Regions from separate parts of the Kitasatospora sp. MAP12-44 genome, predicted to be linked through region 1. Evidence: predicted binding sites of a transcription regulator. Region 1 holds the regulator's gene; each other region holds the start of a gene.
The links. The regulator HrcA, encoded in region 1, represses chaperone genes, less so after heat shock. The targets are predictions, from matches to a motif close to TTNGCACTCNGNNNNNCNGAGTGCNAA.
Positions count from the first base shown of each region.

Region 2: groES (co-chaperone GroES) is a predicted target of HrcA. The motif match lies at 2,917-2,943, and genes of this name have one in related genera.
Region 3: groL (chaperonin GroEL) is a predicted target of HrcA. The motif match lies at 1,619-1,645, and genes of this name have one in related genera.

Region 1 covers NZ_JARZAE010000004.1:2,837,112-2,842,312, forward strand. Annotated here, with positions in the region: gene dnaJ (molecular chaperone DnaJ) at 1-377, opposite strand, end outside; gene hrcA (heat-inducible transcriptional repressor HrcA) at 469-1,629, opposite strand; gene htpX (zinc metalloprotease HtpX) at 1,873-2,799, shown strand; gene P3T34_RS13345 (hypothetical protein) at 2,849-3,433, shown strand; gene P3T34_RS13350 (DUF3097 domain-containing protein) at 3,456-4,286, shown strand; gene hemW (radical SAM family heme chaperone HemW) at 4,287-5,201, opposite strand, start outside.
Region 2 covers NZ_JARZAE010000004.1:3,429,160-3,434,360, forward strand. Annotated here, with positions in the region: gene P3T34_RS15885 (LysR family transcriptional regulator) at 1-603, opposite strand, end outside; gene groL (chaperonin GroEL) at 713-2,350, opposite strand; gene groES (co-chaperone GroES) at 2,467-2,775, opposite strand; gene P3T34_RS15900 (class I SAM-dependent methyltransferase) at 3,010-4,188, shown strand; gene P3T34_RS15905 (polysaccharide deacetylase family protein) at 4,185-5,075, opposite strand; gene P3T34_RS15910 (hypothetical protein) at 5,126-5,201, opposite strand, start outside.
Region 3 covers NZ_JARZAE010000004.1:4,809,855-4,815,055, reverse strand. Annotated here, with positions in the region: gene groL (chaperonin GroEL) at 1-1,498, opposite strand, end outside; gene P3T34_RS22525 (cold-shock protein) at 1,825-2,031, opposite strand; gene P3T34_RS22520 (MoaD/ThiS family protein) at 2,518-2,796, opposite strand; gene thrC (threonine synthase) at 2,824-4,104, opposite strand; SAM riboswitch class I at 4,122-4,267, opposite strand; gene P3T34_RS22510 (glucosyl-3-phosphoglycerate synthase) at 4,403-5,201, shown strand, end outside.

The DNA.
Region 1 (5,201 bases):
TCGTCCAGGGTGATCTCCAGGCGGATCATGGCGTCCTGGCCGCGCCGGGTGCGCGACCGGGGGCCGCGCTGGCCTGAGGCGGCGCCGAAGAAGGCGTCCATGATGTCGGAGAAGCCGAAGCCGGCCGCGCCCGCGCCGAAGCCGCCACCGCCGCCGTTGGGCGACAGCGGGTCGCCGCCGAGGTCGTAGACCTGCCGCTTCGCGGGGTCGGAGAGCACCTCGTAGGCGGCGTTGATCTCCTTGAACCGCTCCTGAGTCTTCGGGTCCGGGTTGACGTCCGGGTGCAGTTCACGCGCGAGGCGCCGGAACGCCTTCTTGATCTCGTCCTGCCCCGCATCCCGTCGGACGCCGAGTACCGCGTAGTAGTCCGTGGCCACCAAATGCTCCGCTTGTTCCGCCTCTAGAAGGTGCTGCGACTGGTCCGGACGCGCCCAGGTGAGCCCGCCCGCATCACTATCTCTACTGCCTCTACGATTCGGCCAGGATCTGGCCCACGTACCGTGCCACCGCTCGCACCGCCCCCATTGTGCCCGGATAGTCCATCCGGGTGGGGCCGATCACACCCAGTTTTGCCACGCTCTCATCGCCCGAACCGTAACCGACGGAGACGACCGAGGTGGAATTCAGGCCCTCGTACTCGTTCTCCCGGCCGATCCGGACGGTCATCCCGGCGTCGGCGGTCTCACCCAGCAGGCGCAGCAGCACCACCTGCTCCTCCAGCGCCTCGAGCACCGGCTGGATGGTGAGCGGGAAGTCATGGCCGAATCTGGTCAGGTTGGCGGTGCCGGCCAGCATGATCCGTTCCTCGTTCTGCTCCACCAGCGATTCGAAGAGGGTGGAGAGGATCGTGGTGACGATCGGACGGTCGACCGCCTCGAAGGAGGACGGGAGGTCCTCCACCAGGGCCGGGACGTCCGGGAAGCGCCGGCCGCCGGCCTGGGCGTTGAGCCGGGCCCGCAGGTCAGCCAGGGTGGTCTCGCCCACCGGACCCGGGCAGTCGACGATCCGCTGCTCGACCCGGCCGGTGTTGGTGATCAGCACCAGCATGACCTTGCTCGGCGCCAGCGCCAGCAGCTCGACGTGCCGGACGGTGGACCTGGTCAGCGACGGGTACTGGACGACCGCGACCTGCCGGGTCAGCTGCGCGAGCAGCCGGACCGTACGGGCCACCACGTCGTCCAGGTCGACCGCGCCGTCCAGGAAGTGGCGGATGGCGCGCCGCTCCGGCGCGCTCATCGGTTTCACCTCGGCCAGCCGGTCGACGAAGAGCCGGTAGCCCTTGTCGGTGGGGATCCGGCCCGCACTGGTGTGCGGCTGGTGGATGTAGCCGTCCTCTTCGAGGGTGGCCATGTCATTGCGGACCGTGGCCGGCGAGACACCCAGGTTGTGGCGCTCGACCAGGGCCTTGGAGCCGACCGGCTCCTCGGTCCCGACGTAGTCCTGCACGATGGCGCGCAGCACGGCGAGCTTGCGCTCGTCGAGTTGGCGGACCTCCAGGCGGCCGGCGTCGAGCAGGTGGCTGGTGTCCAGGCGACTGGTGCGGGCGGGCGTGACACGGGGGCCCGAAGGTCCGTCGGATGTGGACGACCGGCCGGGCGGGCGGGGGTCGGACTCTGCTTCATCGAACATGGCACGCACCTCCCTCTTCGCACGTTGTCCTGGTACCCAGGTCTTGTGGTGTCCTGTGACGGGTTTGGCACTCGGGCGAGCCGAGTGCCAGAACCGTACCTGCCAGTGTAAGGCCCGGGTCCGTCAGCAGGAACGCCCTGTCCCTGGATGCCGCGCGGATCACTTCCGGGCACGGGTGGTGCCTGCGGGGGAACTAAGTGGCAGCATCGACAGCAACCGAGAGTGATTTCCAGAGGAGCAGCCATGTCGGCATCAGGTCCCCACACCCGCTTCGCCCCCGACCGCGGGCTGACGGGGCGGATGGTCACCACCATGTTCCTGATCGGTCTGCTCTACGTGGGCTTCACCGGTGTGCTGATCGTCCTGCTGAAGGGAGCCTGGCCGCTGATCGTGCTGCTGTCCGGCGGCCTGTTCATCGCCCAGTTCTGGTTCAGCGACAAGATCACCGAGCGGGCGATGGGCGCCCGGCCGGTCACCCCCGAGCAGTACCCGCAGCTGCACGGCACCATTGACCGCCTCTGCGCGCTGGCCGACATGCCGAAGCCGCGGGTCGCGGTGGCCGACAACGACATGCCCAACGCCTTCGCCACCGGGCGCAACCAGAACAACTCGGTGATCTGCGTGACCACCGGACTGATGCGCCGTCTCGACCCGGAGGAGCTGGAGGGCGTGCTCGCCCACGAGCTCTCGCACATCGCCCACCGGGACGTCGCGGTGATGACCATCGCCGGGTTCCTCGGCGTGCTGGCCGGAGCGATCACCCGGATCGCGCTCTACAGCGGGATGATGGGCGGCGGCAACCGCAATAACAACAACAACGACAACGCCGCCCTGATGATCCTCGTGGTCACCGCGGTCAGCGTGGTGGTCTACGCGCTCAGCTTCCTGCTCACCCGGATGCTCTCGCGCTACCGCGAGCTGGCCGCCGACCGGGCCGCCGCCCAACTCACCGGGCGTCCCAGCGCACTGGCCTCGGCGCTGACCAAGGTGACCGGGCAGATCGCCGCCATCCCGACCAAGGACCTGCGCAAGGCGCAGCCGTACAACGCCTTCTACTTCGCCCCCGCGCTCAGCGCGCGCGACGCTGCCTCCCAGCTGCTGTCCACGCACCCCTCGCTGGAGCAGCGGCTGGAGCAGCTGGGCAAGATCTCCGCCGAACTGGGACGCTGAGCCCGGTCGGTACAAGCCCGACTCGTCACCTGTCTGGAAGGAACGACCCGTGGGATTCCTGGACGCCCTGCTCGGCCGCAGCAAGCCGGTGCGGCCCGACCTCGACCAGCTCTTCGGCGTGCCCTCGGCCGCGCTGACCCTGGAGGCGGCCGCCGGGTTCCGGCCCACCGGCCTCGGCTCGGTCTGCTTCGCCGCCGTCGAGGGCGGGGCGTTCGGCGAGGTGGAGCGCCAGATCCGCGCCCTGCTGGACGCCGACACGCCCAACGGCGGCGTGCCGGTGGAGGCCAGCCAGGACGAGTACGGCTACTCCTGGCTGCTCGCCCGGCACACCCCCGAGGAGCTCCCGGAGCTGGTCAACGACCTGCACGCGGTCAACAGCGAGCTGGAGGCGAACGGCTTCGGCCCGCAGCTGCTCTGCTCGCTGGTGGGCTTCCGCAACGAGGCCGGGCAGTCGCTGGCCCTGGTGTACCTCTACAAGCGCGGGACGTTCTTCCCGTTCGCCCCGATGCGGGGTGGCGGGGAGCGTCGCAACAGCCCGCTGGAGCTCCAGGTGAAGGCGATGCTGGGCAACGACCTGCGGGTGGAGTCCGACCTCAGCCGCTGGTTCCCGGTCTGGGGCGCTCCGGGGCTGTAACACCGGTCTAAAGTCGCTGACTATGCGGAGCACTCACTACGGACCTGACCTCACCCCGCCCTGGAAGCGGCAGCAGCCCGCGCCGGAGGTGGCGGCCGAGCGCGACCTGGTGGTGGAGGACGCCGCCACCGGCTTCTGCGGGGCGGTGCTGCGCTGCGAGAAGACGGCGGAGGGATTCACCGTCACGCTGGAGGACCGGTTCGGCAAGCAGCGGGTCTTCCCGCTGGTCCCGCGCGGGTTCCTGCTGGAGGGCAAGGTCGTGACCCTCGTGCGGCCGTCCGGCCCGGCCACCGCGCGGGGCCCGGCCCGGACGGCCTCCGGCTCGCTGGCGGTCCCCGGCGCCCGGGCCCGGGTCGCGCGGGAGTCACGGATCTACGTCGAGGGCCGGCACGACGCCGAGCTGGTGGAGCGGGTCTGGGGCGACGACCTGCGGATCGAGGGCGTCGTGGTCGAGTACCTGGAGGGGATCGACGACCTCCCGGCGATCGTCGCGGAGTTCGCCCCCGGCCAGGGGCGGCGGCTGGGCGTCCTGGTGGACCACCTGCTGCCCGGCACCAAGGAGCAGCGGATCGCCTCCCAGGTGACGGGGGACGCGGTGCTGGTGGTGGGGCATCCGTACATCGACGTCTGGGCGGCGGTGAAGCCGTCCAGCGTGGGCATCGCGGGCTGGCCGGACGTCCCGCGCGGCGAGGAGTGGAAGGAGGGGGTCTGCCGCCGTCTTGGCTGGCCGGTGGACACCCCGGCCGCCTGGAAGCGGATCCTCGCCTCGGTCAACTCCTACCGGGACCTCGACCCGGCGCTGCTCGGCCGGGTCGAGGAGCTGATCGACTTCGTCAGCGAGCCGGGGCTGTAGTCAGTCGACCAGGTCGCGGACCACCGCGTCGGCCAGCAGCCGCCCGCGCAGCGTCAGCACCGCGCGGCCCTCGGCGTAGGCCCGCGCCGCGAGCAGCCCGTCTGCCAGGGCGCGCTCGGCGGCCCGCAGGCCCTGCGGGGCCAGCAGGGTGAGCGGGCAGCCGTCGACCAGCCGCAGTTCGAGCAGGATGCGCTCGACCCGGCGGTCCTCGTCCGGCAGGACCTCGCGCCCGAGCGCGGGAGTGCGCCCCTCCGCGAGCGCCTGGGCGTACGCCGCCGGGTGCTTGGCGTTCCACCACCGCACCCCGCCGACGTGGCTGTGCGCGCCCGGGCCGGCGCCCCACCAGTCGGCTCCGGTCCAGTACAGCTCGTTGTGCCGGCAGCGACCGGCCTCGCTGGTGGCCCAGTTGGAGACCTCGTACCAGGAGTACCCGGCGGCGGCCAGCGCCTCCTCGGCGATCAGGTAGCGGTCGGCGTGCACGTCGTCGTCGACCATCGGCAGCTCGCCGCGCTTGATCCGGGCGGCCAGCTTGGTGCCGTCCTCGACGATCAGCGAGTAGGCGGAGACATGGTCGGGCCCGGCGCCGATGGCGGCCTCCAGCGAGGCCCGCCAGTCGTCGTCGGTCTCGCCCGGCGTGCCGTAGATCAGGTCCAGGTTGACGTGCTCGAAGCCGGCCGCGCGGGCCTCGGCGACGCAGGCCTCCGGCCGCCCCGGCGTGTGGTGGCGGTCCAGCAGCTGCAGCACATGCGGGCGGGCGCTCTGCATGCCGAAGGAGATCCTGTTGAAGCCGCCCTCGCGCAGCTCGGCCAGGTAGGCCGGGTCGACCGACTCCGGGTTGGCCTCGGTGGTGATCTCGGCGCCGTCGGCGAGCCCGAACTCCGAGCGGATCGCGGCCAGCATCGCCACCAGGTCGCG
Region 2 (5,201 bases), 590 kb from region 1:
CAGCCCGACCAACGGGTCGTCAAGCAGCGGCCGCACCACCAGATCGGACCAGTCGTTGGCGGCCGCCGTCTCGGCGGCCGCCAACGTCGCCTCGGCCCGCGCGGCCCGGCTGCCGGAGTGCGCCGGCGCCACCGGTGCGGCGGCCGAACCCGGATAGCGGAAGGCCAGCGCGATCTCGCACTCGCCGCCGCGCAGCATCGCCAGCGACTCCGGCGGCTCGGCTTCCACCAGCGACACGCGAACCCCCGGATGGGCGCCCCGCAGCTGGGCGACGGCGGGCGGCACAAGAGTGGAACTCGCGGTCGGGAAGGACACCAACCGCACCCGTCCGGCCCGCAGGCCGGCGATCGCCGCCACCTCCTCCTCGGCCGCCGAGAGTCCGGCCAGGATCCCGGTGGCGTGCTTCAGCAGCACCTGCCCGGCCTCGCTCAGCTGCATCCCACGGCCCACCCGGACCACCAACGGCAGCTGGACGGCGTTCTCCAGCGCCTTCATCTGCTGGCTGATGGCCGGCTGGGTGCAGCCCAGTTCGCGGGCGGCGGCGGAGAAGGAGCCGGTGCGGGCGACGGCCCGCAGGACCCGGAGATGGCGAGCCTCGATCATGCGTTCACGCTACGCCCCACGACTGCGCGCCCGTACCGCGCGGGCGCCGGGTACGCCGAAGGCCCGGCCGCCCCCGCTCAGCGGGGGCGGCCGGGCCTTCGGCGACTACTCAGTGCGAGTGGCCGTGGCCACCGTGCGAGTGACCCGCGGCGGCAGCGGCGTCCTCGTCGGCCGGCTTCTCCACCACGAGGGTCTCGGTGGTGAGGAGCAGCGAGGCGATCGACGCGGCGTTCTCCAGCGCGGAGCGGGTGACCTTGACCGGGTCGATGACGCCGGCCTTCAGCAGGTCGCCGTACTCGCCGGTGGCGGCGTTGTAGCCGAAGCCCGCCTCCAGCTCGGCGACCTTGTGGGTGATGACGTAGCCCTCGAGGCCGGCGTTCTGGGCGATCCAGCGCAGCGGCTCGGCGAGCGCCTTGCGGACGACCGCGACACCGGTCGCCTCGTCGCCGGACAGGCCGAGGCCGCCGTCGAGCACCTTCTGGGCGTGCACGAGAGAGGCGCCACCACCGGCGACGATGCCCTCCTCGACCGCGGCACGGGTCGCCGAGATGGCGTCCTCCAGGCGGTGCTTGCGCTCCTTGAGCTCCACCTCGGTGGCGGCGCCGACCTTGATCACGCAGACGCCGCCGGCCAGCTTGGCCAGGCGCTCCTGCAGCTTCTCGCGGTCCCAGTCCGAGTCGGTGTTGGCGATCTCGGCCTTGATCTGGGCGACGCGGCCGGCCACAGCCTCGTGGTCGCCGGCACCGTCGACGACGGTGGTCTCGTCCTTGGTGATGGTGACCCGGCGGGCGGTGCCCAGCAGGTCGAGACCGGCCTGGTCGAGCTTGAGGCCGACCTCCTCGGAGATGACGGTGGCACCGGTCAGGGTGGCCAGGTCGCCCAGGATGGCCTTGCGGCGGTCACCGAAGCCGGGGGCCTTGACGGCCACCGCGTTGAAGGTGCCACGGATCTTGTTCACCACGAGGGTGGAGAGCGCCTCGCCGTCCACGTCCTCGGCGATGATCAGCAGCGGCTTGGAGGCACCGCCCTGCAGGATCTTCTCGAGCAGCGGGAGCAGCTCCTGGATCGAGGAGATCTTGCCCTGGTTGATCAGGATGTACGGGTCCTCGAGGACCGCTTCCTGACGCTCGGCGTCGGTCACGAAGTACGGCGAGAGGTAGCCCTTGTCGAACTGCATGCCCTCGGTGAAGTCCAGCTCCACGCCGAAGGTGTTCGACTCCTCGACGGTGATGACACCGTCCTTGCCGACCTTGTCGATCGCCTCGGCGATGAGCTCGCCGACCTGCGGGTCCTGCGCGGAGAGCGACGCGACGGCGGCGATGTCGTCCTTGCCGTCGACCTCACGGGCGATCGAGAGCAGGTGCTCGGTGACGGCCGCGACGGCCTTGTCGATGCCCTTCTTCAGGGCGGCCGGGCCGGCACCCGCGGCGACGTTGCGCAGACCCTCGTTGACCAGGGCCTGGGCCAGCACGGTGGCGGTGGTGGTGCCGTCGCCCGCGACGTCGTTGGTCTTGGTGGCGACCTCCTTGACGAGCTGCGCGCCAAGGTTCTCGTACGGGTCGTCGAGCTCGACCTCACGGGCGATGGTGACACCGTCGTTGGTGATGGTCGGAGCGCCGAACTTCTTGTCGATGACGACGTTGCGGCCCTTGGGACCGATGGTCACCTTGACGGTGTCGGCGAGCTTGTTGACACCGCGCTCCAGCGAGCGGCGGGCGTCCTCGTCGAACTGCAGGATCTTCGGCATGGTTCCGTTTCCTTGGGGTGTCTACGTGAGCCAACAACCACGCCCCGGGCCCCTGTCAGTGATGACACGGATCCGGGGCGAGGCGAGGTGGCGGGCACGGGGCCCGCCGGACTTGCTTACTTCTCGATGATGGCGAGAACGTCGCGAGCCGAGAGGACGAGGTACTCCTCGCCCTGGTACTTCACCTCGGTGCCGCCGTACTTGGAGTACAGGACGACGTCGCCGACGGCGACGTCGAGCGGAAGACGGTTACCGTCCTCGAAGCGGCCCGGGCCGACGGCCAGGACAACGCCCTCCTGGGGCTTCTCCTTGGCGGTGTCCGGGATAACCAGGCCGGAGGCCGTGGTGGTCTCGGCGTCGAGCGGCTGGACCACAATGCGGTCCTCAAGCGGCTTGATGGCAACCTTGCTGCTGGCGGTGGTCACGTCCGAGTTCCCCTTCGGAGATTACGGGGTTGTCTATCAGGTAGGTGGCGACGTCTGCGGCCTGCCGTCGCGGGGGTCAGGCCACTCTTTCGCGTTAGCACTCCCCCTGGGGGGAGTGCCAAGAACGACCATAGGCCGCTGTTAGCACTCAGTCAACCAGAGTGCCAACGGCGCGCCCAGCGATTCGATCCGAGCGGTGTCCCCGGGCGCGCCGCCGCCGGGGACAATGGGCGGGTGGAGATCGAGATTTTTGAGGCCCTGCTCACCGACCGGGGCCAGCAGCTGCTGGCCGAGCTGCGGGAGCACGCGCCCGGCCAGGAGCTGGCGCTGGCCACCCGGCTGCGCCGCGAGCACCCGGCCGAGCTGGTCTCCGCAGCGATCGGGCAGGCGCAGCTGCGCCAGCGGGCCCGCGCCAAGTTCGGCGAGGACGCCGACCGGATGTACTTCACGCCCAACGGCGTCGAGCAGTCCACCCGGCGCAGCGTGGCCGAGTGGCGCGCGCAGCGCTTCGCGGCGCTCGGCGTGCGGCGGCTGGCCGACCTCTGCGGCGGCATCGGCGGCGACGCGATCGCGCTGGCCCGGGCCGGGATCGCGGTGCTCGCCGTCGACCGCGACCCGCTGGCCTGCGCGGCTGCCGCCGCCAACGCCGCCGCGCTCGGGCTCGCCGAGCTGATCGAGGTGCGCTGCGCCGACGTCACCGAGACCGCCGTCGAGGGCTTCGACGCGGTCTTCACCGACCCCGCCCGGCGCACCACCAAGGGCAGGGTCTTCGACCCCGCCGCGTACTCCCCGCCGCTCGCCTGGGCCATCGAGGCCGGCCGGAGCACCCCGTACGGCGCGCTCAAGATCGCGCCGGGCATCCCGCACGACGCGGTCCCCGAGGACGCCGAGGCCGAGTGGGTCTCCGACCACGGGGACGTCAAGGAGGCCGTGCTCTGGTTCGGCACCAAGGCCGCCGAGCCGCACCGCGCCACCCTGCTGCCGGGCGGGCGCACGCTGACCGGCGGCCGGCTCCCCGACCCTCCCGCCGGCCCGATCCGCCGCTACCTCTACGAGCCGGACGGTGCGGTGATCCGCGCCCACCTGGTCGCCGAGGTCGCCGAGCAGGTGGGCGGCACGCTACTGGATCCGATGATCGCCTACCTGACGTCCGATCAGCTGGTCCCGACCCCCTACGCGCACGCGTACGAGGTGACCGACGTGCTGCCGTTCAACATCAAGAAGCTCAAGGCGCTGCTGCGCTCGCGCGGCGTCGGCACCGTGGTGATCAAGAAGCGCGGCATCGGCCTGACCCCGGAGGAGCTGCGCCGCGCCCTCAAACCCGAGGGCGCGAACGAGGCGACGGTCGTGATGACCCGGATCGGCAGCACCCCGATGATGATGCTCGCCCAGCCGGTCAAGGCCGCGGGCTAGCTGGGCGGCTGGATGTAGTCGTCCAGCCTGGCCACCGCGAAGCCCTGCTCCTGGATCCGGCTGAGCAGCTCGCCGAACATCTCGGTCATCGTCTCGCCCTTGAGCTCCGACGGGCCGCGGAAGTGCGCCAGGATGATGTCGCCGGGCTTCAGCTTCTTGTCGGCCGTCTGGTACTGCATGTCGTGGATCTGCATGGTCTCCTGCCAGATCACCACCGCGCGCGGACCGCACTGCTGGACGGCCGTGTTGAGCGTCGGGGTGTGCGCGCCGTCGCCGTACGGCGGGCGGAACAGGAACGGCGCGGTGCCGTACTGCTGGGTGATGACCTGCTGGTCGCCGCAGACCTCGGCCTTCTGCTCGGCGGCCGACTTGGTGCTCATCGCCGGGTGGTGCAGCGTGTGGTTCTGGATCGAGTTGCCGAGCGCCTGCAACGGCTTGAAGTAGCCGTAGTTGTCCTTGATGGTGTCGTTCATCAGGAACATCGTGATCGGGACCTTCAGGTCGTTCATCATCTCGATGAACTTGGGGTCCTTCTCCGCGCCGTCGTCGATCGTCACGAAGACCACCTTGTCGGTGGTCGGGATCGAGCTGATCACCGGGACCGTGCCGGTCTTGGTGAGCTTGACGGGCTTGACCGCCGGGGCCGGCGGGGCGGCCGGCAGCGGCTGGAGCTTCCACTTGGCCCAGGCGGCCGGGTCGACGGCCCCGGACGGTGCCCCGGTCGGCAGCGTGGTGGCCGGCGGCGGCAGCGCGGGCTGGCCGGCCGCCGGCGGGCCGCCCTGCGCGTTGTGCGGGCCCGCGCTGCTGCCGCAGCCGCTGATCGCGGCGGCCACCACCAGCGAACCGGCCAGATACGTCCTCGCCCGGCCCCAGTCGTACGTCCTCACGGCGCGGTGCCCCCCATATGTGCTGTTCGGTCAGGTTTCGACCACGAACGTTACCGCGCCGGAGTGACGTACTCGCTGGTAAACGACCAGCGGTGCACCGGGCGCGCCAGCAGCCCGGCCGGCGGC
Region 3 (5,201 bases), 2.0 Mb from region 1:
CGGAACGGGTGACCTTGGCGGGGTCGATGATGCCCGCGCCGATGAGGTCGACGTACTCGTTGGTCGCGGCGTTCAGGCCGTGGCCGTAGGGAAGGTTGCGCACCTTCTCCACAACGACGCCGCCCTCGAGGCCGGCGTTGATCGCGATCTGCTTGATCGGGGCCTCGAGCGCCACGCGGACGATGTTGGCACCGGTGGCCTCGTCGCCCTCGAGCTCCAGCTTGTCGAACGCCACCGACGCCTGCAGCAGCGCGACGCCACCACCGGCGACGATGCCCTCCTCGACGGCCGCCTTCGCGTTGCGAACGGCGTCCTCGATGCGGTGCTTGCGCTCCTTGAGCTCCACCTCGGTCGCCGCGCCGGCCTTGATGACGGCCACGCCGCCGGCCAGCTTGGCGAGGCGCTCCTGGAGCTTCTCGCGGTCGTAGTCCGAGTCGCTGTTCTCGATCTCGGCACGGATCTGGTTGACGCGACCGGCGACCTGCTCGCTGTCGCCGCCACCGTCGACGATGGTCGTCTCGTCCTTGGTGATGACCACCTTGCGGGCGGTGCCCAGCAGGTCGACGCCGGCGTTCTCCAGCTTGAGGCCGACCTCCTCGGAGATGACGGTGCCACCGGTGAGGATGGCGATGTCGCCGAGCATGGCCTTGCGGCGGTCACCGAAGCCCGGGGCCTTGACGGCGACGGACTTGAAGGTGCCACGGATCTTGTTCACGACCAGGGTCGACAGGGCCTCGCCCTCGACGTCCTCGGCGATGATCAGGAGCGGCTTGCCGCTCTGCATGACCTTCTCCAGGAGCGGCAGCAGGTCCTTGACCGAGCCGATCTTGGAGTTGGCGATCAGGATGTACGGGTCGTCGAACGACGTCTCCATACGCTCCAGGTCGGTGGCGAAGTACGCCGAGATGTAGCCCTTGTCGAAGCGCATGCCCTCGGTGAGCTCAAGCTCCAGACCGAAGGTGTTGCTCTCCTCGACGGTGATGACGCCTTCCTTGCCGACCTTGTCCATCGCCTCGGCGATGAGCTCGCCGATCTGGGTGTCGGCGGCCGAGATGGAGGCGGTGGCAGCGATCTGCTCCTTGGTCTCCACCTCCTTGGCCTGCGCGAGAAGCTCGTCGGAGACGGCCTTGACGGCCTTCTCGATGCCGCGCTTCAGGGCCATCGGGTTGGCGCCGGCCGCGACGTTGCGCAGACCCTCGCGGACGAGAGCCTGGGCGAGCACGGTGGCGGTGGTGGTGCCGTCGCCCGCGACGTCGTCGGTCTTCTTGGCGACCTCCTTGACCAGCTCGGCGCCGATCTTCTCGTAGGGGTCCTCAAGCTCGATCTCCTTGGCGATGGAAACACCATCGTTGGTGATCGTGGGGGCACCCCACTTCTTCTCAAGGACGACATTGCGACCCTTGGGGCCCAGCGTCACCTTGACGGCGTCGGCAAGCTGGTTCATCCCGCGCTCAAGGCCGCGGCGAGCTTCCTCGTCAAACGCGATGATCTTTGCCATGTGAAGTGGTCCTCCGGGACGACGTCGACTGCACCGGACCGACAGTGCCCGCGACGGACGGCCCTGGTGTGCGGGGGTCCTGTCCCCTACCGCTCCCGGGGGCCTCACCGACCCGGTCCGTTGTCACTCTCATGCTGTGAGTGCTAACGCCAATGATTAGCACTCTCGGGTGGTGAGTGCAAGCTCTTCGCGGCAAGCCGCGGCAGACTCGCGGCCCGGGCGCGAACGACGGCAGGGCCCGCACCCTCCCCCGGCACGGGGATCGGATGCGGGCCCTGATGGATCACCAGCTCGTGGTCGAGCCGAGAGTCCGAGGTTCGGAAAGGTCAGACCGCGGGCGCACGGACCATGTCCGCCTGCGGGCCCTTCTGCCCCTGGGAGATCTCGAACTCGACCCGCTGGCCCTCTTCAAGGGTGCGGTAGCCGTCCATCTGGATCGCGCTGTAGTGGACGAACACGTCCGCACCACCGTCGACCGCGATGAAGCCGTAGCCCTTCTCCGCGTTGAACCACTTGACGGTGCCCTGAGCCATTCCGAACTCCCCTAGTGCTGTGCTGGCCCTTCACGTGCCCGCAGGTCGCGGGCCCGGGTCTCTGGTGGACCGGCCCGAGGAACCCCCCTGAGCGCAGCCCTGCACGCCGCAGCACCCAACCCCCGGACGCCAGTTGGCGCCGAAGGGACGGGTGGATGCGTCGACCGCGGCTGAATGTATCCGCATCGCAGCCCTCTGCAACAGGCCCACTGACGCAGAATTCAGGAAGGGCGCTAAGGGGTGTTCGGGGATGAATGCGACAGAACTCAGCAATTCACGCCGGGCATAGCGGACCAATCGTGCGAATTGTCCGCGGAATTCTGACACGCCGCCGACACAATCAAGCGGAACACCAGCGGGACGTCTCACCGGCCGGACGAAGCCTATGCCCTCGCGGACCGCCCCGCGGACATGCCGCAGGGCGCCCGCCGGCTGACGTGACGTCAGCGTGCGGGCGCCCTGCGGGAGGTGGTGGATCGGGGGCGCTCAGCAGCCGCCGGCCACCGCCGGGATGATCGAGATGCCGGCGCCGTCGTTGATCGCGGTGCCCAGGCCCTCCGCGAAACGCACGTCGTCGTCGTTCACATAGACGTTCACGAACCGACGCAGCTTGCCGGCCTCGTCCAGGATCCGGGCGCTGATCCCCGGGTGGTTCTTCTCCAGGTCGCTGACGACCTCGGAGAGGGTGGCACCCTCGGCGGAGACCTCGGCCCTACCGTCGGTGTAGGTGCGCAGGATGGTCGGGATGCGGACGGTGGAGCTCATAGGGGTCTCCTAGCTAACGGTTGAGGGTCAGGACGCCAGGCCGGCGGCGCGGAAGGACTCCAGCGTCGGCTGGATGGTGGCGGTCAGGCCCGCGTCGGCCACCGCGTCCAGCGTCTTGAGGCCGTCACCGGTGTTGATCGCGACGGTCTCCTTCGACGGGTCGAGCAGCCCGTTCTCGACCAGCTTCTTGAGCACGCCGATGGTCACGCCGCCCGCGGTCTCGGCGAAGATGCCCTCGGTGCGGGCCAGCAGCCGGATCGCGTCGACCACCTCGGCGTCGGTGACGTCCTCGACGGCGCCGCCGGTGCGGCGGGCGATGTCCAGCACGTACGGGCCGTCCGCCGGGTTGCCGATGGCCAGCGACTTGGCGATGGTGTCCGGCTTGACCGGGCGGATCACGTCGTGGCCCGCCTTGAAGGCCGCCGAGACCGGCGAGCAGCCGGCCGCCTGGGCCCCGAAGATCTTGTACGGGCGGTCCTCGACCAGGCCGAGCTTGATCAGCTCCTGCAGTCCCTTGTCGATCTTGGTGAGCTGGGAGCCTGAGGCGATCGGGATCACCAGCTGCTCGGGCAGCCGCCAGCCCAGCTGCTCGCAGATCTCGTACGCCAGCGTCTTGGAGCCCTCGCCGTAGTACGGGCGCAGGTTGACGTTGACGAAGCCCCAGCCCTCGCCGGCCGGGTCGCCGATCAGCTCCGAGCAGAAGCGGTTCACATCGTCGTAGTTGCCCTTGATGCCGACCAGCTCGCCGCCGTAGACCCCGGCCATCACGACCTTGCCCTGCTCCAGGTCGTGCGGGATGAACACGCAGGACTTGAAGCCGGCCCGGGCCGCGGCCGCGCCCACCGCGCCGGCCAGGTTGCCGGTGGAGGAGCAGGAGAGGGTGGTGAAGTCGAAGGCGCGGGCGGCCTCGATCGCGCAGGCCACCACCCGGTCCTTGAAGGAGTGGGTCGGGTTGCCGGAGTCGTCCTTGACGTGCAGCTGGGCGGTGAAGCCGAGCTCGCGGCCCAGGTTGTCGGCCTTGACCAGCGGGGTCCAACCCGGGTTCAGGTTGGGCTTGTCGGCCACGTCGGCCGGCACCGGCAGCAGCGGCGCGTATCGCCAGATGGACGCCGGGCCGGACTCGATCCGCTTGCGCAGCTCCTCGGCCTGGTAGGAGCCGAAGTCGTAGGCGATCTCCAGCGGGCCGAAGCACTCGACGCAGGCGAAGATCGGGCCGAGCTCGAAGCGCGTGCCGCACTCGCGACAGGACAGCGCGGCGGCGGGACCGAGATCTACGGTCGAAGTGGGTGCAGATACGTCAACAGCCATGATGGCGGAGGCCTCTCTCCTCATCTTCCCCGTGCCGCGGGCGCGACACAGGACGGAATTGGCACCTGTCCCGCCGGGGCCTCGACCACGAAGTGGTCAGTAGCCGTGCGAGAAGGTTGCCGGGACTTCGACGGGCCGTTCCCTCAGTCCCTCTGGATGAGCTCTGTGAAGTTGTGGTCATGCGGTGCGGCCGACCCCGGCGTGCGAAGGTCTGACCGCTGTACGAAGACTGTATCGGAAGGCCCGCGATGTGGCCCGTACCGTCCGCAACGCGAGACGACCTGACAAGGAGCGAGATTTGCCAGCCGAGCAGAGCCCCGCGCTACTCCCGGAAGCGGCGTCCTGGCTGCGTCGGCGGTCCTGGACCGCGGCCGACCGCCCCCCGGCCGCGCTGCTCGCCGCCAAGCGCGCGGCAGGTCCCGCCGGGACGGTCAGCGTGGTCCTGCCCGCGCTGGACGAGGAGTCCACGGTCGGCGAGATCGTCACGGTGATCCGCCGCGAGCTGATGGACCGGCTGCCGCTGGTGGACGAGGTCGTGGTGGTCGACTCCGGCTCCTCGGACCGGACGGCCGAGGTGGCCGCGGCTGCCGGTGCCCGGGTGGTGCACCGCGACGCGATCCTGCCGCGGCTGCCCGCGGTGCCCGGCAAGGGCGAGGTGCTCTGGCGCTCGCTGCTGGTGACCTCCGGCGAGATCGTCTGCTTCGTCGACGCGGACCTGCGCGAGTTCGACCCGGCCTTCGTCTCCGGGATCGTCGGCCCGCTGCTCACCGACCCGGCGATCCAGCTGGTCAAGGCGATGTACGACCGGCCGCTCGAGACCGACGGCGCGGTGGTACCGGCCGGCGGCGGCCGGGTGACCGAGCTGGTGGCCCGGCCGCTGCTCAACCTGCACTGGCCGCGGCTGGCCGGCTTCGTCCAGCCGCTGGGTGGCGAGTACGCGGCCCGCCGCTCGCTGCTGGAGCGGCTGCACTTCCCGACCGGCTACGGGGTGGAGCTCGGTCTGCTGGTGGACGCCCTGGAGCTGGCCGGCCTGGACGCGCTGGCGCAGGTGGACGTGGGGGTGCGCCACCACCGCCACCAGGACGGCCAGGCGCTGG